One region of the Klebsiella sp. MISC125 genome, then DNA from elsewhere that is predicted to be linked to it. Evidence: predicted binding sites of a transcription regulator. Region 1 holds the regulator's gene; each other region holds the start of a gene.
The links. Region 1 encodes PurR, which represses purine synthesis genes. Its sites were predicted from a motif close to CANGCAAACGTTTGCNTG; they were not measured.
Positions count from the first base shown of each region.

Region 2: the regulator PurR is predicted to act here: its motif matches at 4,125-4,142, upstream of purM (phosphoribosylformylglycinamidine cyclo-ligase).
Region 3: the regulator PurR is predicted to act here: its motif matches at 1,440-1,457, upstream of purH (bifunctional phosphoribosylaminoimidazolecarboxamide formyltransferase/IMP cyclohydrolase).
Region 4: the regulator PurR is predicted to act here: its motif matches at 1,032-1,049, upstream of tusA (sulfurtransferase TusA).

Region 1 is NZ_CP180448.1:2,758,217-2,763,584, forward strand. Features, by position in the region: gene punC (purine nucleoside transporter PunC) at 133-1,317, opposite strand; gene punR (DNA-binding transcriptional activator PunR) at 1,439-2,350, shown strand; gene purR (HTH-type transcriptional repressor PurR) at 2,369-3,394, opposite strand; gene ACMYSL_RS13085 (YnhF family membrane protein) at 3,691-3,780, shown strand; gene ACMYSL_RS13090 (MFS transporter) at 3,948-5,114, shown strand; gene sodB (superoxide dismutase [Fe]) at 5,192-5,368, opposite strand, start outside.
Region 2 is NZ_CP180448.1:1,680,822-1,686,189, forward strand. Features, by position in the region: gene ppx (exopolyphosphatase) at 1-149, opposite strand, end outside; gene ppk1 (polyphosphate kinase 1) at 153-2,213, opposite strand; gene purN (phosphoribosylglycinamide formyltransferase) at 2,393-3,034, opposite strand; gene purM (phosphoribosylformylglycinamidine cyclo-ligase) at 3,031-4,068, opposite strand; gene bglK (beta-glucoside kinase BglK) at 4,333-5,226, shown strand; gene ACMYSL_RS08045 (6-phospho-beta-glucosidase) at 5,240-5,368, shown strand, end outside.
Region 3 is NZ_CP180448.1:5,860,691-5,866,058, reverse strand. Features, by position in the region: gene purH (bifunctional phosphoribosylaminoimidazolecarboxamide formyltransferase/IMP cyclohydrolase) at 1-1,330, opposite strand, end outside; rRNA gene ACMYSL_RS27455 (16S ribosomal RNA) at 1,956-3,495, shown strand; rRNA gene ACMYSL_RS27450 (23S ribosomal RNA) at 3,722-5,368, shown strand, end outside.
Region 4 is NZ_CP180448.1:415,529-420,896, forward strand. Features, by position in the region: gene ACMYSL_RS01910 (DcrB family lipoprotein) at 1-202, opposite strand, end outside; gene ACMYSL_RS01915 (7-cyano-7-deazaguanine/7-aminomethyl-7-deazaguanine transporter) at 276-941, opposite strand; gene tusA (sulfurtransferase TusA) at 1,108-1,353, shown strand; gene ACMYSL_RS01925 (IS110 family transposase) at 1,594-2,574, shown strand; gene zntA (Zn(II)/Cd(II)/Pb(II) translocating P-type ATPase ZntA) at 2,753-4,957, opposite strand; gene ACMYSL_RS01935 (lysoplasmalogenase) at 5,036-5,368, opposite strand, start outside.

The DNA of each region.
Region 1 (5,368 bases):
CTGCTCCCGTTAAATCAATTAATCTTTCTATTTATGTGATGCCGGATCCAGTATAGGCCGCTAAAAACAGGCTTTCAATAAAAATATGTTAGCAAGCTAATTACTGGACCTTAACACTATCTGAAGATTACCTTAAGCATGTGACGATTCTGTTGCCAACGCGGTGGCCTTGTACTGCATACGGTAACCGATACCGGCCAGCACAATGGAGATAAGCATCACGCTGGTGGTGGTTTGCAGCGGTGTCGCTATCAGCGTAGAAACCAGCAAGCTGGCGATAAAGCAAAGACCCAACTGTAAGGTATTTTGCAAAGCTGCGGCGCGACCGGTCGCCTGCGGGAACGGCTTCAGCGCCTGAGCAACGACGATAGGATAAATACCGCCATTTACCACCGCCATTGCACAGAACGGAATCATTAATCCGACAAGCGTGGCGTTAGCCTGCAAACCTACCAGCCAGGTAGCGGCAACGCTGATGGAGAAAATCACCAGCAGCCACGGCAGGATCTGCTGCCCTGACCATTTTTGTAAAGCCGCACGGCAGCCGTAACCGCCAACCAGAAACGCGATAGTTTGCGGAACGTAGCTCAGGCCGATAACGGTCGGGCTGTACCCCATCTCGTGAAGAATAAATGGCGAGCCGGTCAACCATGCGAAAAAGCTGGCGGAGCAGGCGGCATAAATCAGCACGTTGCCGCTGTATTCGCGCGAGCGTAGTAGGGCAAGGAAAGTCAGCTTCTGCTGGGTGCCGACAACCGTCTTTTTCGCCGCTTTCAGGCGCAAGGCCGGCAGCATGAGCAACAGGGTTATCGCGAACAGAACGGCGAAAATAGCCTGCCATTCGAAATGAACCAGCAGCCAGCTACCGAGCAGCGGCGCCAGTGCTGGAGACAAGCCCACCAGTGGCATAATGGCGGCAAAAATACGGTTTGTGCGATGGGCTGGGTAGTAATCGGTCACCATCGCTTGCCAGGTCACGGCGGCGGCGCAAACGCCAATCGCCTGAATGAAGCGCAGCGCCAGCATCAGCGTGGCATCTTGCACCCAAAGCATCCCCAGACAGCCGATTGCGAAAATGGCCAGGCCGCTTAGCAGTACCGGCTTGCGTCCGTAACGGTCGGAGAGCGGCCCCCAAAAAAGCTGTCCAATGGCAAAGCCTGCCAGGAACAAGCTCAGGCTGGCGCTGACTGAAGCCGCTGAAGTGTTGAGATCTTGTTGGATCGCGGCGAAAGCCGGCAGATACATATCGGTGGCCAGAAAGCCGAGCACGCTGAGCCCGGCCAGCCAGACTAAAAATCCTTTCCCAGGTTGTTGCAATTGTTGCATAAAATTCTCTTGTTATTGATGCAGGTACGGTGCGGCAGAGTGTAGGGAGTGCATTCGGGCTTGTGAAACGCTAATATTTGTCAGGTGGATTCAAAAATTTTGTAGGCAGAATATGTGGTCAGAATACTCACTTGAGGTGGTTGATGCTGTTGCGCGTAACGGCAGTTTTAGCGCAGCGGCGCAGGAGCTACACCGCGTACCTTCAGCGGTGAGTTATACCGTGCGTCAGTTGGAAGAGTGGCTGGCGGTTCCGCTCTTTGAACGTCGTCACCGTGATGTCGAATTAACCCCGGCCGGGGTCTGGTTTTTGCAGGAAGGGCGCTCTGTTATCAAAAAAATGCAGATCACTCGCCAGCAGTGCCAGCAGATAGCCAACGGTTGGCGCGGGCAGCTATCCATTGCCGTCGATGACATCGTCAAACCGGCGCGCATGCGGCAAATGATCGTTGATTTCTATCGTCATTTTGATGACGTTGAACTGATTGTCTTTCAGGAGGTATTCAACGGCGTCTGGGATGCGTTAGCTGATGGCCGCGTGGAATTAGCTATCGGCGCGACGCGCTCTATTCCCGTCGGTGGGCGCTATGCGTTTCGCGATATGGGGATGCTGAGTTGGGATTGCGTGGTGGCCAGCGATCATCCTTTGGCGAAAATAGACGGCCCGTTAAGCGACGATGTGTTGCGCAACTGGCCGTCGCTGGTACGGGAAGATACTTCACGCTCGCTACCGAAACGCACGACGTGGCTGCTGGATAATCAGAAGAGGGTGGTGGTACCGGACTGGGACGCTTCCGCGACTTGCCTCAGCGCAGGGTTGTGTGTTGGCATGGTGCCAAAGCATTTTGCACAGCCGCGAATTGATAGCGGAGAATGGACGGCGCTGGCGCTGGAAAACCCATTCCCTGATGCGGCCTGCTGCCTGACGTGGCAACAAAGCGATGCTTCACCGGCGCTGATGTGGCTGCTGGATTACCTTGGCGACAGTGAAACGCTGAACAGGGAGTGGCTGCGGGCGCCGGAATAGCCGGCGCCGCGAGGAGAATTAACGGCGATAATCGACAAACGGACCGTCGGCCACGGATCGACGTTCGACCAGGCGCGGATGTACTTCAATAGACTGGGAAATTTCGCGCTTGTTGACGATGCGGTCCAGCAGCATGTTGAAGGCCGCTTCGCCCAGAGAATCTTTTGGCTGATGGATGGTGGTCAGCGCCGGGCTGAAGTAGCGGGCGTTGCGCACATTGTCATAACCGATCAGCGAAATATCCTGCGGCACGCGCAGACCCATTTCATCTGCTGCACAAATAGCGCCCATCGCCATGATATCCCCGCCGCAGAAAATCGCCGTCGGGCGATGGTGTTGGCTGAGGATTTGCTGCATCGCGCGGTAGCCGGATTCCGGCTCGAAATCACCTTGCACGACCCAGTTTTCAGGAACGTTGATCTGCGCTTCTTCCATCGCTTTCATAAAGCCCGCCAGGCGGCCGGCACCGGTGTTCCGCTCAAGCGGGCCGGGGATCACGCCAATTTCGCGATGACCGCGTTCCACCAGATAGCGCCCGGCGATATAACCCCCTTCGAAGGCGTTATCGATAACCGAGTCGGTGAAGTCGGCTTTTGCTTCACCCCAGTCCATCACGACCATCGGAATATGGCGATATTCTTCCAGCATGCTCAGTACCGACTCAGGATACTCAGAACACATCACCAGCAGGCCGTCCACGCGCTTCTGCGCCATCATTGACAGGTAGGCGCGCTGTTTCTCCGGATCGTTCCATGCGTTGCCGAGAATCAGGGTATAGCCCTTCTGGAAGCAACTTTTCTCAACGGATTCGATAATTTCGGCAAAATAGGCCGCTTCGCTGCTGGTCGCCAGCAATCCGATAGACTTAGTGTGATTAACCTTCAGGCTGCGAGCAACGGCGCTGGGGGAGTAGTGCAGTTCTTTAATCGCAGCCCACACAGCGTTGCGTGTCTCTTCCGCAACGAAACGCGTTTTGTTAATTACATGTGATACTGTTGTAGTGGAAACGTTTGCGCGCTTCGCTACATCTTTAATAGTTGCCATTACTTCTCACTCCAGACCTTGACCTGATCGCCCGTTAATCGGTACGTAAACGTTTGCCTGTACACACCCTGATGCCAAAATTGAACATTGCATCACGTCGGGAAAACGACACAGAACGACAGGAAGGGGTCAATGGCCGATACGCTTTCAAATTAGCGTGGGATTTTGTCCGATCTTGGGGCAAAGGGGAAGAGCAAAAATGTGCATCCCTCTAAATCTCGGAAGATATTTGCGCTAATCTATGTAAAAATGAGCAAGCTCACTTTTCATGTGGGGATAATCAAGGGGAAAAATTGATGGATACAGATTTAAAGTTTTCGCTGACAACGACGATTATTGTTCTGGGTTTGATTGTCGCCGCAGGGCTGACCGCCATACTGCACTAATTCCAATATGAGGGAGACATCGTTCTCCCTTTTCTTTTTCCGCCATTATTATCAATTTCGCAAAAATCTTTTGCCATTTCGTTTACTTTTGTTTTTCTGTGATTGATGTCATGCTTTTGGCTTCTGATGAGATGCCGTCGCTGAAGACGGCCCGATGGAGTCATTGAATGAAAATCAACTTTCCCCTGCTCGCTCTGGCGATCGGTGCCTTCGGTATCGGTACTACCGAGTTCTCCCCGATGGGGCTACTACCGGTTATCGCCAAAGGCGTGGATGTCTCTATTCCGGCTGCGGGAATGCTTATTAGTGCCTATGCCATTGGGGTGATGGTTGGCGCGCCGCTGATGACTCTACTGCTTTCGCACCGCGCGCGCAGAAATGCGCTGATTTTCCTGATGGCGATTTTTACTCTTGGTAACGTGCTCTCTTCAATTGCACCGGATTACACCACGCTACTGCTGTCGCGCATTATCACCAGCCTCAATCACGGCGCTTTTTTTGGGCTCGGCTCGGTGGTGGCGGCGAGCGTAGTGCCGAAGCATAAGCAGGCCAGCGCCGTGGCGACCATGTTTATGGGGCTGACAATTGCCAACATTGGCGGCGTTCCGGCGGCGACCTGGTTGGGGGAAACTATCGGCTGGCGAATGTCGTTCCTTGCAACGGCGGGTCTCGGCGTGGTGGCGATGGTCAGCCTGTGGTTTTCCCTGCCAAAAGGAAGCGCGGGTGAGCGGCCTGATGTTAAGCAGGAACTTTCAGTACTGATGCGCCCGCAGGTGCTGTCAGCGCTGCTGACCACCGTTCTGGGGGCAGGGGCGATGTTTACGCTTTACACCTATATATCACCGGTCCTGCACAGCATCACTAACGCATCGCCACTGTTTGTGACCGCGATGTTGGTACTGATTGGCGTAGGCTTCTCGCTGGGTAACTACCTTGGCGGTAAGTTTGCCGACCGCTCGGTTTCCGGGACGTTGAAGGGCTTTCTGCTGCTGTTGATGGTGATCATGCTGGCGATCCCGCTGCTGGCCCAGTCACAAATTGGTGCTGCTATAAGTATGGTTGTCTGGGGTGCCGCGACTTTTGCGGTAGTTCCGCCACTGCAGATGCGCGTGATGCGCGTGGCTCACGAAGCTCCCGGGCTGTCATCATCGGTTAATATCGGCGCTTTCAACCTCGGTAACGCGTTAGGCGCAGCCGCCGGTGGTGCGGTGATATCTGGTGGGCTGGGCTATGCATTCGTCCCAGTGATGGGAGCGATCATTGCGGGCGTTGCGCTACTGCTGGTGTTTTTCAGCGGTCGGTCGCAGCCGGAAGAGGCTTTTGCTAACCACTAATCGTTCATGAAAAGTATGTGAATTGTGAGTGAAGTGAAAAATAACCGCAGAAGGCGCAATCCTTCTGCGGTTTGCTTTTATGCCGCCAGATTGGCCGCCACAAATTTCCAGTTCACCAGCGCCCAGAAGTGTTCCAGATAGTTCGGACGCGCATTACGGTAGTCGATGTAGTAAGCGTGTTCCCAGACATCCACGGTCAGCAGCGGGGTTGCGTCGCTGGTCAGCGGCGTACCGGCGTTGCTGGTGGAAACAAT
Region 2 (5,368 bases), 1.1 Mb from region 1:
CCATCGGCCAGATGCACCCGCTGTTTAAGGCGACCGATGATCTGCATTGCCCCGTCAACGACGCGGGCGATCACCATATGAAAACTGTTCGAACCAAGGTCGACCGCAGCAAACTCCTGTGGCCGAGGGGTTTTTTCGTTTATTGGCATAGGTTAGTCGGGCTGTTCGAGTGATTTGAGATAGTCGTAAATCGCCGTTTGCGCGCGTACTTTACGGCGATTGCCGCGCGGCACGTAGCGATTACTCAGTTCTTTATCAAGATAGCGTGCTTTGACCGTATCGTTGAACAAGAGATCGAAAATATCCAGCACGCGCTGTTTTAGTCTTGGATCCAGCAGCGGCGCGGCGACCTCAATACGATAATCGATATTACGCGTCATCCAGTCCGCAGACGATAACCAAACCTGCTTATCGCCGCCATTTTCAAAGAAATAGACGCGGTCATGCTCAAGGAAGCGGTCAACGATACTGGTTACGCGAATATTGTCGCTGATACCTTCTAGTCCAGGGATCAGAGAACACATGCCGCGAATCAGCAGATTAACCGGCACGCCGGAGCTTGACGCAGCGTACAGGCGATCGACCAGGCCTTTATCGACCAGGTTGTTCAGCTTCAGGGAGATTCCGCAAGGTAGACCATTCTGCGCGTTAGCGATTTCACGGTCGATCATTTCATACAGCAGGCGGCGGGAGTTCTGCGGTGAAACCAACAGATAATCGAAGCTGACCGGACGGTATGGGTTTTCGATAAAGTTAAATACCCGACGAACTTCATTAGTGATGCGCGCATCGGCGGTCAGTAACGAATAGTCGGTGTAAAGACGCGCAGTTTTTTCGTTGAAGTTGCCGGTACCGATATGCGCATAGCGCACAACTTCATCACCCTCTTTACGGGAAACGAGGAACAGTTTGGCGTGAATTTTCAGCCCAGGCGCCGAGAAGATAACGTGCACGCCGGCTTCGGTCAGACGTTTGGCCCAATGAATATTGGCCGCTTCGTCGAAACGTGCCTGCAGTTCTACCACCACGGTGACTTTCTTGCCGTTGTGAGCGGCATGGATCATGGAATCAATAATCCGCGAATCTTTAGCCACGCGGTAAATGTTGATTTTGATAGCCAATACGTTCGGGTCGAAAGAGGCCTGACGCAGCAGTTCGAGCACGTGTTCAAAGGTGTGGTACGGATAATAGAGCAGCACGTCGCGTTCGCGAATCGCGTCAAATCCGTTGCGGAACTTATCGAACCACAAATGACGCAGGCGCGGCATCGGCTTGTTGACCAGATTGGCTTTGCCAACATTTGGGAAGCCGATAAAGTCTTTAAAGTTGTGGTAGCGTCCACCCGGCAGCATGGAGTCGTAGTTGGAGATAGAGAGCTTATCGCGCAGCATTTCGACCATTGCGTCAGGCATATCGCGCTGATAGACAAAACGTACCGGTTCTGCGGTCAGGCGCTGCTTCAGACTGGAGGACATCAGTTCCATTAGGCTCGATTCCATCTCGTGCACCAAATCATATTCGGCATCACGGGTCATTTTCATCGAGTAGGCATTCAGCGCGTCGTAATCGAAGAAGCCTTTAAAGATATCATCCAGGCAGTAGCGCAGAATGTTATCCAGCAGGATCATTGGCTTACGGCGGCGAGGCGCTTCTGGCGGCAGGTTCACAAAACGGGGAACCTTATCTGACGGAATTTCTAACAGCGCGTAATTGATAGTATCCCCGCGGATGATCTCTACCGCCAGATAGGTGTAATCATCTTTCAGAAATTGCACCAAATCCGTTTCACGATTAATCAGGATCGGCGAAATGTGCTGGCGAAGATAGAGTTTGAAGTAATTTCGCAGCCAGGACTGCTGGTTGACGGAGAGTTGACGCTCGTTAATCAGAAAAATTTGGTTACGCGCCATTTCCAGCAGCAGCTCGTTATACAGACCATCAAATTCCTGATCGGCCTTAAGTACGCGCGCCTGGATTTTGCCTAGCAGGTGACGAGAGTGGGCGGTGCTGCCTTGCTCTTCGCTGATGATGATGCGGCGCTTTAGCTCGGCGAACCGCACTTTATAAAATTCATCGAGGTTGTTGGAGTAGATTCCCAAAAAACGCATGCGCTCAATCAGCGGGTTGCTTTTGTCCGCCGCTTCCTGAAGTACGCGCTCGTTAAAGGACAACCAGCTGAGTTCTTTTTCGATGTATAGCTTTTCCTGGCCCATTACAACTCACACTCCGTTTTACTCACAGGACATAGACTATTATGACGAAATTTTCCGCATAGCGATTCACTGTGTCACAACAATATGACAGTAAGAAGAACTATTTCTTCGACATGATTGATTGTTATACGATTTTAATCAAAAAAAAGCCCCGCATGGATAAAACGCAGGGCGATGGGTTATTCTTCAGCGGCGTAGCCCTGGGGCGGTAGCTTTATTTCGTCGAGCCAGGCTTCGTTCCCCTCTGAGCGCAGGCGGCCTTCGATAAACCAGCTGATAGCGAGCGGATAGATATCATGCTCCTGAGCCTGTACGCGAGCGGTGATGTCGTCCTCGGTATCTTCGGCGAAAACCGGCACCTTAGCCTGTAAAACGACCGGCCCGCCGTCCAGTTCGTCGGTAACGAAATGCACCGATGTCCCATGTTCCTCGTCGCCATTTTCCAGCGCCTGGCGATGAGTGTGCAGGCCCGGATATTTTGGCAGCAGGGAAGGGTGGATATTCAGCAGGCGCCCATGATAGTGAGCGACAAACGCCGGGCTGAGAATGCGCATATAGCCGGCCAGTACCACCAGATCCGGCGCATAAGCGTCAATCTCGTGCATCAGTTCGCGATCGAAAGCTTCACGATTAGCGAACTCGCTGGCGGTGAGCGCATGAGCCGGAATATTGGCCTCACGTGCGCGCTCAAGGCCGAACGCATCGGCCTTGTTGCTGAAGACTGCTCGCAGGGTGCCGTTGATTTTTTTCCGGGCGCAGGCGTCAATAATGGCCTGTAGATTACTGCCGTTGCCGGAAATCAGCACCACGATGTTTTTCATTCAATGACCACACGCTGTTCGGAATCAGAGGCTTTGATATAACCCATTTTCCACGCCTTTTCACCTTTCTCATTCAGGAAGGCGATGGCTTTGTCCGCAGCTTCAGCAGGGAGGGCGATAACCATGCCCACGCCGCAGTTAAAGGTACGATACATCTCATGGCTGCTGACGTTACCGGCAGTTTGCAGCCAGTTGAACACTTCAGGCCACTGCCATGAAGACTCATCGATGACTGCCTGAGTGTTGTCCGGCAGAACGCGCGGGATATTTTCCCAGAAACCGCCGCCAGTCAGGTGGGCGATGGCGTGAACGTCAACGTTAGCAATCAGGTCGAGAATGGATTTCACATAGATGCGGGTCGGGGCCAGCAGGTGATCCGCCAGTGACTTACCGTTGAGATCGGTAGTTTGCGGGTCAACGCCGCTCACTTCGATAATTTTACGCACCAGAGAGTAACCGTTAGAGTGCGGGCCACTGGAGGCCAGAGCCACCAGCACATCGCCATCGGCCACTTTGCTGCCGTCGATAATTTCTGATTTTTCTACCACGCCGACGCAGAAACCCGCCACGTCGTAATCTTCGCCATGGTACATACCTGGCATTTCCGCCGTTTCGCCACCAACCAGCGCGCAACCGGACTGTAAGCAACCTTCGGCGATACCGCTGATCACGCTGGCTGCGGTATCCACATCCAATTTCCCGGTCGCGTAGTAATCCAGGAAGAACAGCGGCTCAGCGCCCTGAACGACCAGGTCATTTACGCACATGGCGACCAGATCGATACCGATCGTGTCGTGACGCTTCAGATCCATCGCCAGACGCAGCTTGGTACCGACGCCGTCAGTACCAGAAACCAGCACCGGCTCGCGGTACTTCTGCGGCAATGCGCACAGTGCGCCGAATCCGCCCAGTCCACCCATCACTTCCGGGCGACGGGTTTTCTTCACCACGCCCTTAATACGGTCGACGAGAGCGTTGCCTGCATCAATATCTACGCCGGCATCTTTATAGCTGAGAGAGGTTTTATCGGTCACTGCGAAGTCTCCACGCGTTTGCGGTAGCAATAAAAAACGGCGCAATTCTAACAGGGAAAGCAAACGTTTGCGAGCCTGCTTTGCAGTCGACGTAAAACAGTCGCTATGTGCGCAAATTTGATACTGTTCACGAAAATGAAACCGGGTACATTCTTCTGCTTGCCACTGGGCCAGGGAATCACCATCATGCCAATGAAACCGGTTTCTTTTTTATCAATAACAGATAAACCGTGAGTTGGGTGGGATTTAGTGAGGGAGTTGAGGATGAAAATTGCCGCATTTGATATTGGTGGCACGGCGTTAAAAATGGGCGTAATGACCCGAGAAGGCGCGCTGTTGGATAAAGGTAAACAGTCAATAAGCGACAGCGATGGCGACCAGATTCTGCAGGCGATGCTGGCGTGGATTGCTGCTCATCCAGAATGTGAAGGGGTGGCTATCAGCGCTCCCGGTTATGTGAATCCGCACACTGGCTTTATCGAAATGGGCGGCGCCATCCGTAAATTTGATAATTTCGCCATTAAAACCTGGCTCGAAGAGCAAGTGCGTTTGCCGGTCGCCATTGAAAATGACGCTAACTGTGTGCTGCTGGCCGAGCGCTGGCAGGGCAAAGCCGCAGAAATGGCTAATTTCCTGGTTCTGACCATTGGCACCGGTATCGGCGGAGCGATTTTCTGTAATAACCAACTGGTGCATGGCGCGCGTTTTCGCGCCGGTGAATTTGGCTATATGCAAACGGCGCGTCCCGGTACCCGAGATGTGCGGCGCTACTCGATGAATGAAAACTGCACACTGCGCGTTCTGCGCCATCGCTATGCTGAACATATCGGTAAAGCGCTGGATGAAGTGACCGGTGAAGAAATTTTTGACCGCTACGATGCCGGCGACGCCACCTGTCGGCGTCTGGTTTCCGAATTTTTTAACGGTCTCGGCACCGGGCTTTATAACCTCGTCAACGTGTTCGACCCGCAAACGATTTTAATCGGCGGTGGGATCGTTGAACGACCGGGCCTTCTGGCGCTGCTGCGCGAACATCTGGCCTGGTTTGGCATTGCGGACTATATCGACACCGTCAGCCACGGCAACGACGCCGGGCTGGTCGGCGCTGTTTACCATTTCAATCAGCAATATCGGTCGCATAGCGGCGACTGCGCATAGATAGGGAGAGAACATGTCTGGATTCAAAGAAGGTTTTCTGTGGGGCGGTGCGGTCGCAGCGCATCAGCTGGAAGGCGGCTGGAAAGAGGGCGGTAAAGGTGCCAGCGTCGCCGATGTGATGACCGCAGGCGCGCACGGCGTG
Region 3 (5,368 bases), 3.1 Mb from region 1:
CTATCCCGATGGTCATATTCTCTTTGGCGTAGACAATGGCGTTAGATTTGACGAACTTCGCCACTTTCCAGCAGAACAGCGCATCGCGCAGTTCCTGTTCGGTAGGCTGACGCCTGGAAACCACGCGCAGTTCGCCTTCGGTGACCATACCCAGGTCACGATCCTGAACCAGCAGGCCGCCGTTCACACGCTTGAAGTCCAGACCGGCAACGCGGTTTGCCCACTGACCACAGGTCAGGACGCGTACGTTCTGTTTGGCGGCAGTGATTTTCAGCGCTTCTTCTGTTGCAGACGGTGCAATGATCACTTCCACAAACTGGCGGGAGATAATGGCTTGTGCCGTTTCGGCATCCAGTTCGCGGTTGAAAGCGATGATGCCGCCAAACGCAGAAGTTGGGTCGGTTTTATAGGCGCGGTCGTAAGCGTCGAGAATAGAGGTGCTGACGGCCACACCGCATGGGTTAGCATGCTTAACGATAACGCAGGCCGGTTCGTTGAACTCTTTCACGCACTCCAGCGCGGCATCGGTATCGGCGATGTTGTTATAAGAGAGCGCTTTGCCCTGGACCTGGGTCGCAGTGGCAACGGAAGCCTCTTTAACATTCTCTTCTATATAGAAGGCAGCTTGCTGGTGGCTGTTTTCGCCGTAGCGCATATCCTGCTTCTTAATGAAGTTCAGGTTAAGAGTACGCGGGAAGCGACCCGCAGCTTCTTTGCTTTCACCATAATAGGCCGGAACCATGCTGCCGAAGTAGTTGGCAATCATGCTGTCGTAGGCCGCGGTATGTTCGAAAGCTTTGATGGCGAGGTCGAAGCGGGTTTCCAGAGTGAGGGAGCCTTCGTTGGCATCCATCTCATTAATAATAGCTTCGTAGTCGTTGCTCTTCACCACGATGGCCACATCTTTATGGTTCTTTGCCGCTGAACGAACCATGGTCGGGCCGCCGATATCAATATTCTCTACCGCATCTTCCAGCGAACAGCCTTCACGGGCAACGGTCTCGGCGAACGGATAAAGGTTAACGACAACCATATCGATGGGTGCGATACCGTGCTGTTCCATAATGCCATCATCCTGACCACGACGACCGAGAATGCCGCCGTGTACTTTCGGATGTAGGGTCTTCACGCGTCCATCCATCATTTCCGGGAAACCGGTGTAGTCAGAGACTTCGGTTACCGGCAGACCTTTCTCAGCCAGCAGGCGTGCAGTACCACCTGTAGACAGTAGCTCTACACCACGAGCGGAAAGTGCCTGCGCGAATTCGACGATACCGGCCTTGTCAGAAACACTGAGCAGTGCGCGGCGGACTGGACGACGTTGTTGCATGGTATTAAATCCCCAGGATTTGAATATTACAGAGAGCGTTAGGTGAGTTTTTGTCTAAAAACTCACCTAACGCACCCAACCGGGCGTCCTTGTTATAGCGCGGCATTGTAACGAAAACGTTTGCGCAACGCTCGCGAATTTTTATCTTTCTCTTTTTTGCCCTGAATTGCTGCTTATATAGAGAAGGGGGAGGGCCGTTGTAGAAGGATATCGCCAGTTGTCTGTGGATAATTCTGTGTGCAACAGGGTATAAAGTGGGCTTCTGCTGGGGATTGCAGCAGTCAGTCATTTTTCTGCAATTTAACTATTGCGGATGCTCGGGAACTCCCTATAATGCGCCTCCATCGACACGGCAGATGTGAATCACTTCACACAAACAGCCGGGTCGGTTGAAGAGAAAAGCCTGAAAATAAGGTTGACTCTGAAAGAGGAAAGCGTATTATACGCCACCTCGCAACGGTGAGCGAAAGCCGCGTTGCACTGCTCTTTAACAATTTATCAGACAATCTGTGTGGGCACTCAAAGTGACATGGATTCTTAACGTCGCAAGACGAAAAATGAATACCAAGTCTCTGAGTGAACATACGTAATTCATTACGAAGTTTAATTCACGAGCATCAAACTTAAATTGAAGAGTTTGATCATGGCTCAGATTGAACGCTGGCGGCAGGCCTAACACATGCAAGTCGAGCGGTAGCACAGAGAGCTTGCTCTCGGGTGACGAGCGGCGGACGGGTGAGTAATGTCTGGGAAACTGCCTGATGGAGGGGGATAACTACTGGAAACGGTAGCTAATACCGCATAACGTCGCAAGACCAAAGTGGGGGACCTTCGGGCCTCATGCCATCAGATGTGCCCAGATGGGATTAGCTTGTTGGTGAGGTAACGGCTCACCAAGGCGACGATCCCTAGCTGGTCTGAGAGGATGACCAGCCACACTGGAACTGAGACACGGTCCAGACTCCTACGGGAGGCAGCAGTGGGGAATATTGCACAATGGGCGCAAGCCTGATGCAGCCATGCCGCGTGTATGAAGAAGGCCTTCGGGTTGTAAAGTACTTTCAGCGAGGAGGAAGGCATTAAGGTTAATAACCTTAGTGATTGACGTTACTCGCAGAAGAAGCACCGGCTAACTCCGTGCCAGCAGCCGCGGTAATACGGAGGGTGCAAGCGTTAATCGGAATTACTGGGCGTAAAGCGCACGCAGGCGGTCTGTCAAGTCGGATGTGAAATCCCCGGGCTCAACCTGGGAACTGCATTCGAAACTGGCAGGCTAGAGTCTTGTAGAGGGGGGTAGAATTCCAGGTGTAGCGGTGAAATGCGTAGAGATCTGGAGGAATACCGGTGGCGAAGGCGGCCCCCTGGACAAAGACTGACGCTCAGGTGCGAAAGCGTGGGGAGCAAACAGGATTAGATACCCTGGTAGTCCACGCTGTAAACGATGTCGACTTGGAGGTTGTTCCCTTGAGGAGTGGCTTCCGGAGCTAACGCGTTAAGTCGACCGCCTGGGGAGTACGGCCGCAAGGTTAAAACTCAAATGAATTGACGGGGGCCCGCACAAGCGGTGGAGCATGTGGTTTAATTCGATGCAACGCGAAGAACCTTACCTACTCTTGACATCCAGAGAACTTAGCAGAGATGCTTTGGTGCCTTCGGGAACTCTGAGACAGGTGCTGCATGGCTGTCGTCAGCTCGTGTTGTGAAATGTTGGGTTAAGTCCCGCAACGAGCGCAACCCTTATCCTTTGTTGCCAGCGGTTCGGCCGGGAACTCAAAGGAGACTGCCAGTGATAAACTGGAGGAAGGTGGGGATGACGTCAAGTCATCATGGCCCTTACGAGTAGGGCTACACACGTGCTACAATGGCATATACAAAGAGAAGCGACCTCGCGAGAGCAAGCGGACCTCATAAAGTATGTCGTAGTCCGGATCGGAGTCTGCAACTCGACTCCGTGAAGTCGGAATCGCTAGTAATCGTGGATCAGAATGCCACGGTGAATACGTTCCCGGGCCTTGTACACACCGCCCGTCACACCATGGGAGTGGGTTGCAAAAGAAGTAGGTAGCTTAACCTTCGGGAGGGCGCTTACCACTTTGTGATTCATGACTGGGGTGAAGTCGTAACAAGGTAACCGTAGGGGAACCTGCGGTTGGATCACCTCCTTACCTTAAAGAACCTGCCTTTGTAGTGCTCACACAGATTGTCTGATGAATGATGAACTTCTTAATGTACTTTCGAGTGTATTAAGAAGTTTTGCTCTTTAAAAATCTGGATCAAGCTGAAAATTGAAACGACACACTGCGTCTGTTCTCCGTAATAAGAACAGCATGACGGTGTGTTCGAGTCTCTCAAATTTTCGCAATCATGAAGTGAAACATCTTCGGGTTGTGAGGTTAAGCGACTAAGCGTACACGGTGGATGCCCTGGCAGTCAGAGGCGATGAAGGACGTGCTAATCTGCGATAAGCGTCGGTAAGGTGATATGAACCGTTATAACCGACGATTTCCGAATGGGGAAACCCAGTGTGTTTCGACACACTATCGTTAAGTGAATACATAGCTTAACGAAGCGAACCGGGGGAACTGAAACATCTAAGTACCCCGAGGAAAAGAAATCAACCGAGATTCCCCCAGTAGCGGCGAGCGAACGGGGAGGAGCCCAGAGTCTGAATCAGTTTGTGTGTTAGTGGAAGCGTCTGGAAAGTCGCAGGGTACAGGGTGATACTCCCGTACACAAAAACGCACAGGCTGTGAACTCGAAGAGTAGGGCGGGACACGTGGTATCCTGTCTGAATATGGGGGGACCATCCTCCAAGGCTAAATACTCCTGACTGACCGATAGTGAACCAGTACCGTGAGGGAAAGGCGAAAAGAACCCCGGCGAGGGGAGTGAAACAGAACCTGAAACCGTGTACGTACAAGCAGTAGGAGCCCACTTGTTGGGTGACTGCGTACCTTTTGTATAATGGGTCAGCGACTTATATTCTGTAGCAAGGTTAACCGTATAGGGGAGCCGCAGGGAAACCGAGTCTTAACTGGGCGTTAAGTTGCAGGGTATAGACCCGAAACCCGGTGATCTAGCCATGGGCAGGTTGAAGGTTGGGTAACACTAACTGGAGGACCGAACCGACTAATGTTGAAAAATTAGCGGATGACTTGTGGCTGGGGGTGAAAGGCCAATCAAACCGGGAGATAGCTGGTTCTCCCCGAAAGCTATTTAGGTAGCGCCTCGTGAACTCATCTTCGGGGGTAGAGCACTGTTTCGGCTAGGGGGTCATCCCGACTTACCAACCCGATGCAAACTACGAATACCGAAGAATGTTATCACGGGAGACACACGGCGGGTGCTAACGTCCGTCGTGAAGAGGGAAACAACCCAGACCGCCAGCTAAGGTCCCAAAGTCATGGTTAAGTGGGAAACGATGTGGGAAGGCACAGACAGCCAGGATGTTGGCTTAGAAGCAGCCATCATTTAAAGAAAGCGTAATAGCTCACTGGTCGAGTCGGCCTGCGCGGAAGATGTAACGGGGCTAAACCATGCACCGAAGCTGCGGCAGCGACGCTTATGCGTTGTTGGGTAGGGGAGCGTTCTGTAAGCCGTTGAAGGTGGCCTGTGAGGGTTGCTGGAGGTATCAGAAGTGCGAATGCTGACATAAGTAACGATAAAGCGGGTGAAAAGCCCGCTCGCCGGAAGACCAAGGGTTCCTGTCCAACGTTAATCGGGGCAGGGTGAGTCGACCCCTAAGGCGAGGCCGAAAGGCGTAGTCGATGGGAAACAGGTTAATATTCCTGTACTCGGTGTTACTGCGAAGGGGGACGGAGAAGGCTATGTTAGCCGGGCGACGGTTGTCCCGGTTTAAGCATGTAGGCGGATGTTCCAGGTAAATCCGGAACGTTATTCAACGCTGAGGTGTGATGACGAGGCACTACGGTGCTGAAGTAACAAATGCCCTGCTTCCAGGAAAAGCCTCTAAGCATCAGGTAACATCAAATCGTACCCCAAACCGACACAGGTGGTCAGGTAGAGAATACCAAGGCG
Region 4 (5,368 bases), 2.3 Mb from region 1:
GGGTGCCCAGCTTGCCGCTCTGATCGGTCATACCTGCCGGTAGAGAGAAGCTTAGTTTGCCATCCAGCAGACTAATAGGTTGCCCGCTGGCGTTACTTTCCGCTGCAGCCCCGGCAGTCGGCGTTTTTGTGTCGCTGTTATCACAGGCCGCAAGCCCCATAACCAGCAGGCCAATACCGACATATTTAACCAAATTGCGCATTGACATCTTCCTTTCGATAAACGGCCATTAACGGCTCATCCGCGTATCTTATCACATCACTCTGTGAGTACTCTTAACCTGGCTGCAATGCCGATAAATCGGATTTATCTGCCAGCTTTTTCATTAGCATATTCAACAGCATGCCGTACATCGGCAGGAAGAAAACGATGCTAATCAGCACTTTGAAGCAATAATCGACAATGGCGATTTCTCCCCAGTGCGCCGCCATAAACGGGTCCGGGCTGCGCCAGAAGGCGATAAAGAAGAAGGCCAGGGTATCGCTGACGTTACCGAAGAGGGTCGATGCGGTCGGCGCCAGCCACCAGCGACGGTTTTGACGCAGGCGGTTAAAGACGTGGACATCGAGGATTTGCCCCAGCGCGTAGGCCATAAAGCTGGCGGCGGCGATACGAGCGACAAACAGGTTAAAGCTGGTTAAGGCGGCAAAACCCTGCCATTCACCCATATAGAACAGCGCAGAAACCCCGTAGGAGATCACCAGCGCCGGGATCATGACCGCGAGGATAATGCGTCGTGCCAGCGGAGCGCCGAAAATCCGCACCGTAAGATCGGTGGCAAGGAAAATAAACGGAAAGCTGAACGCGCCCCAGGTGGTATGAAAACCAAAGATGGAGATCGGTAGCTGCACCAGATAGTTACTGGAAGTGATGACCAGCAGATGGAAAAGCGATAGCCAGATCAGCGCTTTTTTACGCTGTACGGTAGTAAACGGACTCATATTGTGACCTTTTTAGTGGTTGGGGTGAGGGAACCCAATAAAAACGGCTGCATGATACTGCGTTGGGTGCGTAATGCAATGGTTGTTTTTCGCGCAAACGTTAACCTGGCTTGCGTACTGATGAACTGGGGGTAAACTAGGGGCGTTTTGTTGATATGAGATGAAAATGAGCGAACTTTTCTCCAGTCCTGACCATACTCTTGATGCGCAGGGGCTTCGTTGCCCGGAACCGGTGATGATGGTGCGTAAGACCGTGCGTACGATGCCTGTGGGCGAGACGCTGCTGATTGTAGCCGACGATCCGGCAACCACCCGCGATATCCCCGGTTTTTGCCGCTTTATGGAACACGAGCTGCTGGCGCAGGAAACCGAGGCGCTGCCGTACCGTTATCTGATTCGTAAAAGCCACTGATCTGCTTCTGGTTTCCCCGGAGGCGGTGCTTCGCACCTGTCCGGGCTTGTATGATGACTCCATCAGAAAGAACCGGCCAGTTCTCTCTGATGGCGGTCCGGATGCCGTGTCCGGGCTTAGGCTTTCGCGCCTGTTCCGTAGATCTTTGCACCGGACTGCCGTTCTTTCTCATGTGATAAACCGGACAGTATCATGGACCGGCTTTCACCGGTAACCCGTATTCGCAAGGTTGGTTTCACTATGGAAAATGAACTGTACTTCATCGGCATTGATGTTGCCAAAGCTAAGCTCGATGTTGATATCCTGCGCCCTGATGGTCGACATCGCGGTAAAAAATTCGAAAATACGCCCTCCGGACATGAAGCGCTTGTCCGCTGGCTTCGCAGCCATGATGTGAACCATGCCCATGTCTGCATGGAGTCCACCAGTACCTACATGGAAGAGGCTGCCGCGTATCTGAGTGATGCCGGTTATACCGTCTCCATTATCAACCCCGCCCTGAGTGCCGCCTTCGCCCGTAGTGAAGGGTTGCGCAGTAAAACCGACAAAGTCGATGCCCGTATGCTGGCGCACTTCTGCCGGGAGAAACGTCCGTCAGCATGGGAGGCACCGCACCCGACAGAGCGGGCCCTGAAAGCGCTGGTGTTACGGCATCAGGCGCTGACAGAGATGCAGACGCAGGAGAAAAACCGTCAGGAAACAGCCCCGGAGGTCCAGTTAGCGAGCATCGATGTGCTCCTGGAGTGCCTGAGTGCTGAACTGAAACGTATCGAAAAACAGATAAAAGACCTGACGGACAACGACCCGGATATGAAGCAACGGCGGAAGCTGCTGAACAGCATCCCGGGTATCGGCGAGAAAACGGCGGCGGTCCTGCTGGCGTATACGGGACTGAAGCTGAGGTTTGCCACAGCGCGGCAGTTCGCCGCGTATGCAGGGCTGACGCCGGTGCAGCATGAGTCAGGCAGTAGCGTGATGCGGGCGAGCCGGATGAGTAAAGCGGGTCCGGTTCAGTTGCGCAGAGCATTATATATGCCAGCAATATCAGCGCTGTATCACACGGCGTGGGGAAAAGCGTTCAGAAAGAGACTGGAAGGGAATGGCAAACGCGCGAAAGTTATCATAGGGGCGATGATGCGCAAGCTGGCGCAGGTGGCGTACGGAGTGCTGAAGTCAGGGGAGCCGTTCGATGCGTCACAACATGGAATAGCGGTAGCGTAGGGACGAAAAGACTGCGGGAATAGAAAAACAGCACCCAGAGGGTGCTGTCGCTGGTGTGTCTGTCATCCAGAAACCGGAGAGAGCCCCGCAACTAAAAATGGTTGCCGATGCTCACAGTATCTACAAAAACCAGCCTGTAGCCCGGGCAAGGCGCTCTGCGCCGCCCCCAGGGTGGATACTACTTCTTACGCAACAACCGCAACGCGTTGGCGGTGACCAGCACCGTCGCCCCGGTATCCGCCAACACCGCCAGCCACAGGCCGGTCAGGCCGAGCAGGGTGGTGACGAGGAAGATCCCCTTCAGACCCAGCGCGATGGCGATGTTTTGCCGAATATTGGCGTGGGTGGCGCGGGCCAGCGAAATCATCTGCGCCAGACCGGTTAAGCGGTTATGGGTTAACGCTGCGTCTGCGGTCTCCAGGGCGACGTCGGTGCCGCTACCCATAGCGATACCTATAGTCGCGGCTTTCATTGCCGGGGCATCGTTGATACCGTCGCCGACCATTGCCAGCGGCGTGTCCGCGTTGAGCGCCATGACCGCCTGCACTTTATCCGCAGGCAGCAGCCCGGCGCGAAATTCCAGCCCCAGCTCGCTGGCGATAGCCGCCGCCGCGCGCGGATTATCACCGGTAAGGATCACCCCCTGAACGCCCAGTTGATGTAGCTCATCGACCGCCTGGCGAGCATCGTCGCGCAACGTATCGCGCAGCGCCAGAATCCCCAGCAGTACCTCATCGCGCATCACCAGCACCACCGTTTGCCCGGCGCTTTCCAGTTGCTGAATACGTTCCTCATACTGCGGGTCGCTATTTTTGCTGGCGGCGCAAATCAGCACCCGACGGCCTTCTACTTCCGCCTCAATGCCGGAACCAGCCAGCGCGCGCTGGGCGTGGGCTAGCGGAATGGCGAGCTGGCGCTGTTCTGCTTCCCGCACCACTGCTTGGGCTAATGGGTGGCTGGAGCCTTGCTCCACGGCGGCGGCCAGCGCCAGCAGATCGCTTTCAACGATTTCGGCGGTTGCGATAACGGCGGTGACACGTGGCTGGCCGATGGTCAGGGTACCGGTTTTATCAAACGCGACCTGGCGCACGCGTCCTAATTGCTCCAGCGCCGCGCCGCCCTTAATCAACGCGCCGCGACGTGCCGCTACCGCCAGCCCGGAGGTAATCGCCGCCGGGGTGGAAATCACCAGCGCGCACGGGCAGCCAATCAGCAGCAGCGTTAAGCCTTTGTAGATCCACGGCATCCATTCACTCGCAAACAGCAGCGGTGGCATGATGGCGACCAGCAGAGCGACGACCATAATCGCCGGGGTATAGATGCGGCTAAAGCGATCGATAAAACGCTCAATTGGCGCCCGGCGCTCTTCCGCTTCTTCAATCAGCTTCAGGATGCGATCGATAGCGCTGTCGCCCGGCTCTGAGATAACCGTTAACTGGACCAGACGATCGACGCTGGTTGCGCCTGCCGCCACCCGTTCACCGGCATTACGTTCTACCGGTACGGACTCACCGGTCAAAGCGCTCTCATCAAAGCTGGCGAAAGGAGACAACAGCTGACCATCAGCAGGCAGGCGGCCCCCGGCGGCGACTTCAATCACGTCGCCGGGGTGCAGGTCGCGCTGGGCAACCGTTTCGCGCACGCCGTCGCGAATGCGAATTGCGGTGTCGGGTTTCAGCGCCATCAATGCGCTAACCCCCTGACGCGCGCGGCTGGCGGCCCAGCCCTCAAGACGTTCGCCAATTAAGAACAGCAGCAGCACCATCGCTGCTTCGGCGGTCGCACCGATAAACAACGCGCCGATAGCGGCAACGCTCATCAGGGTTTCAATGGCGAACCAGCTTCCGCTTTTAATCAGGCGAAGCGCCTGACGGGCGACGGGCCACAGGCCGACGAGGGTGGTAGCGATGAATGCCAGTTCGCCAAAGGGATGGTTGAACTGCTCCAGCCCCCAGCTCAGGGCCATCATCACAATCAGCGTGATAAGCGCCAGATTCTCGCGCAGCCACGAGGTTTTTTCCTCTTGCTGTGGCGCGTTTTCATCACGCAGTTTGTAACCTGCGGCGTGCACCGCGCTTTCGACCTGCGGGCGAATATCGGCATCAGCGTTGACCAGCAGTTTTTCAGTAGCGAACAGCACCTGAACCTGGCTGACTCCTGGCACCTGGCGAACCGCAGTTTCCACCTTGCGGGCGCAGGCCGCGCAGTCCATTCCCTCGACGATCCAGCTATAGCGCGCGCCATTCAGCGCTTCATTTTCGACGATGGTTTCATTGGTACAAGCGTGGTCCGTGCAGCAGCTTTCAGGCGGCTGGGCAGCGGGCGCGAATTTTAATGAAGAGAATTGTGGGACTTTTTTATCCTGCGATTCTGGAGTCGACATAGGACCCTCCGGGTAATGATAATTTTCTCATTACCCGAATGATACACTCTGGAGTCGACTCCAGAGTCAAGCGCTTAATTACAAATAAAGCGCGCGGACGATCAGGAAGTGCCCGGCGAAGTAAAACGCGGAGGAGATGGCGTTATCGGCACGGAAACGACGGCGATAATGGCTGATAAGCCAGACAGCGTTACCCAGCAACAGGAATGCCGCACCAACGAAACCGGACAGCGCGGTATCGGTTGGGCGGGCGAACCACAGCTCACCGGCCAGCCAGACCATCACCAGCGTCATGCCGATAAAGGTAAACACTGGCATTCGCATCTCTTCCAGTCGGGTCCAGATAATTGCCAGCAGCAGAGCGCCGAGGATCAGCAGCACCAACGGTAGCGGCCAGAAGAACGACAGCGT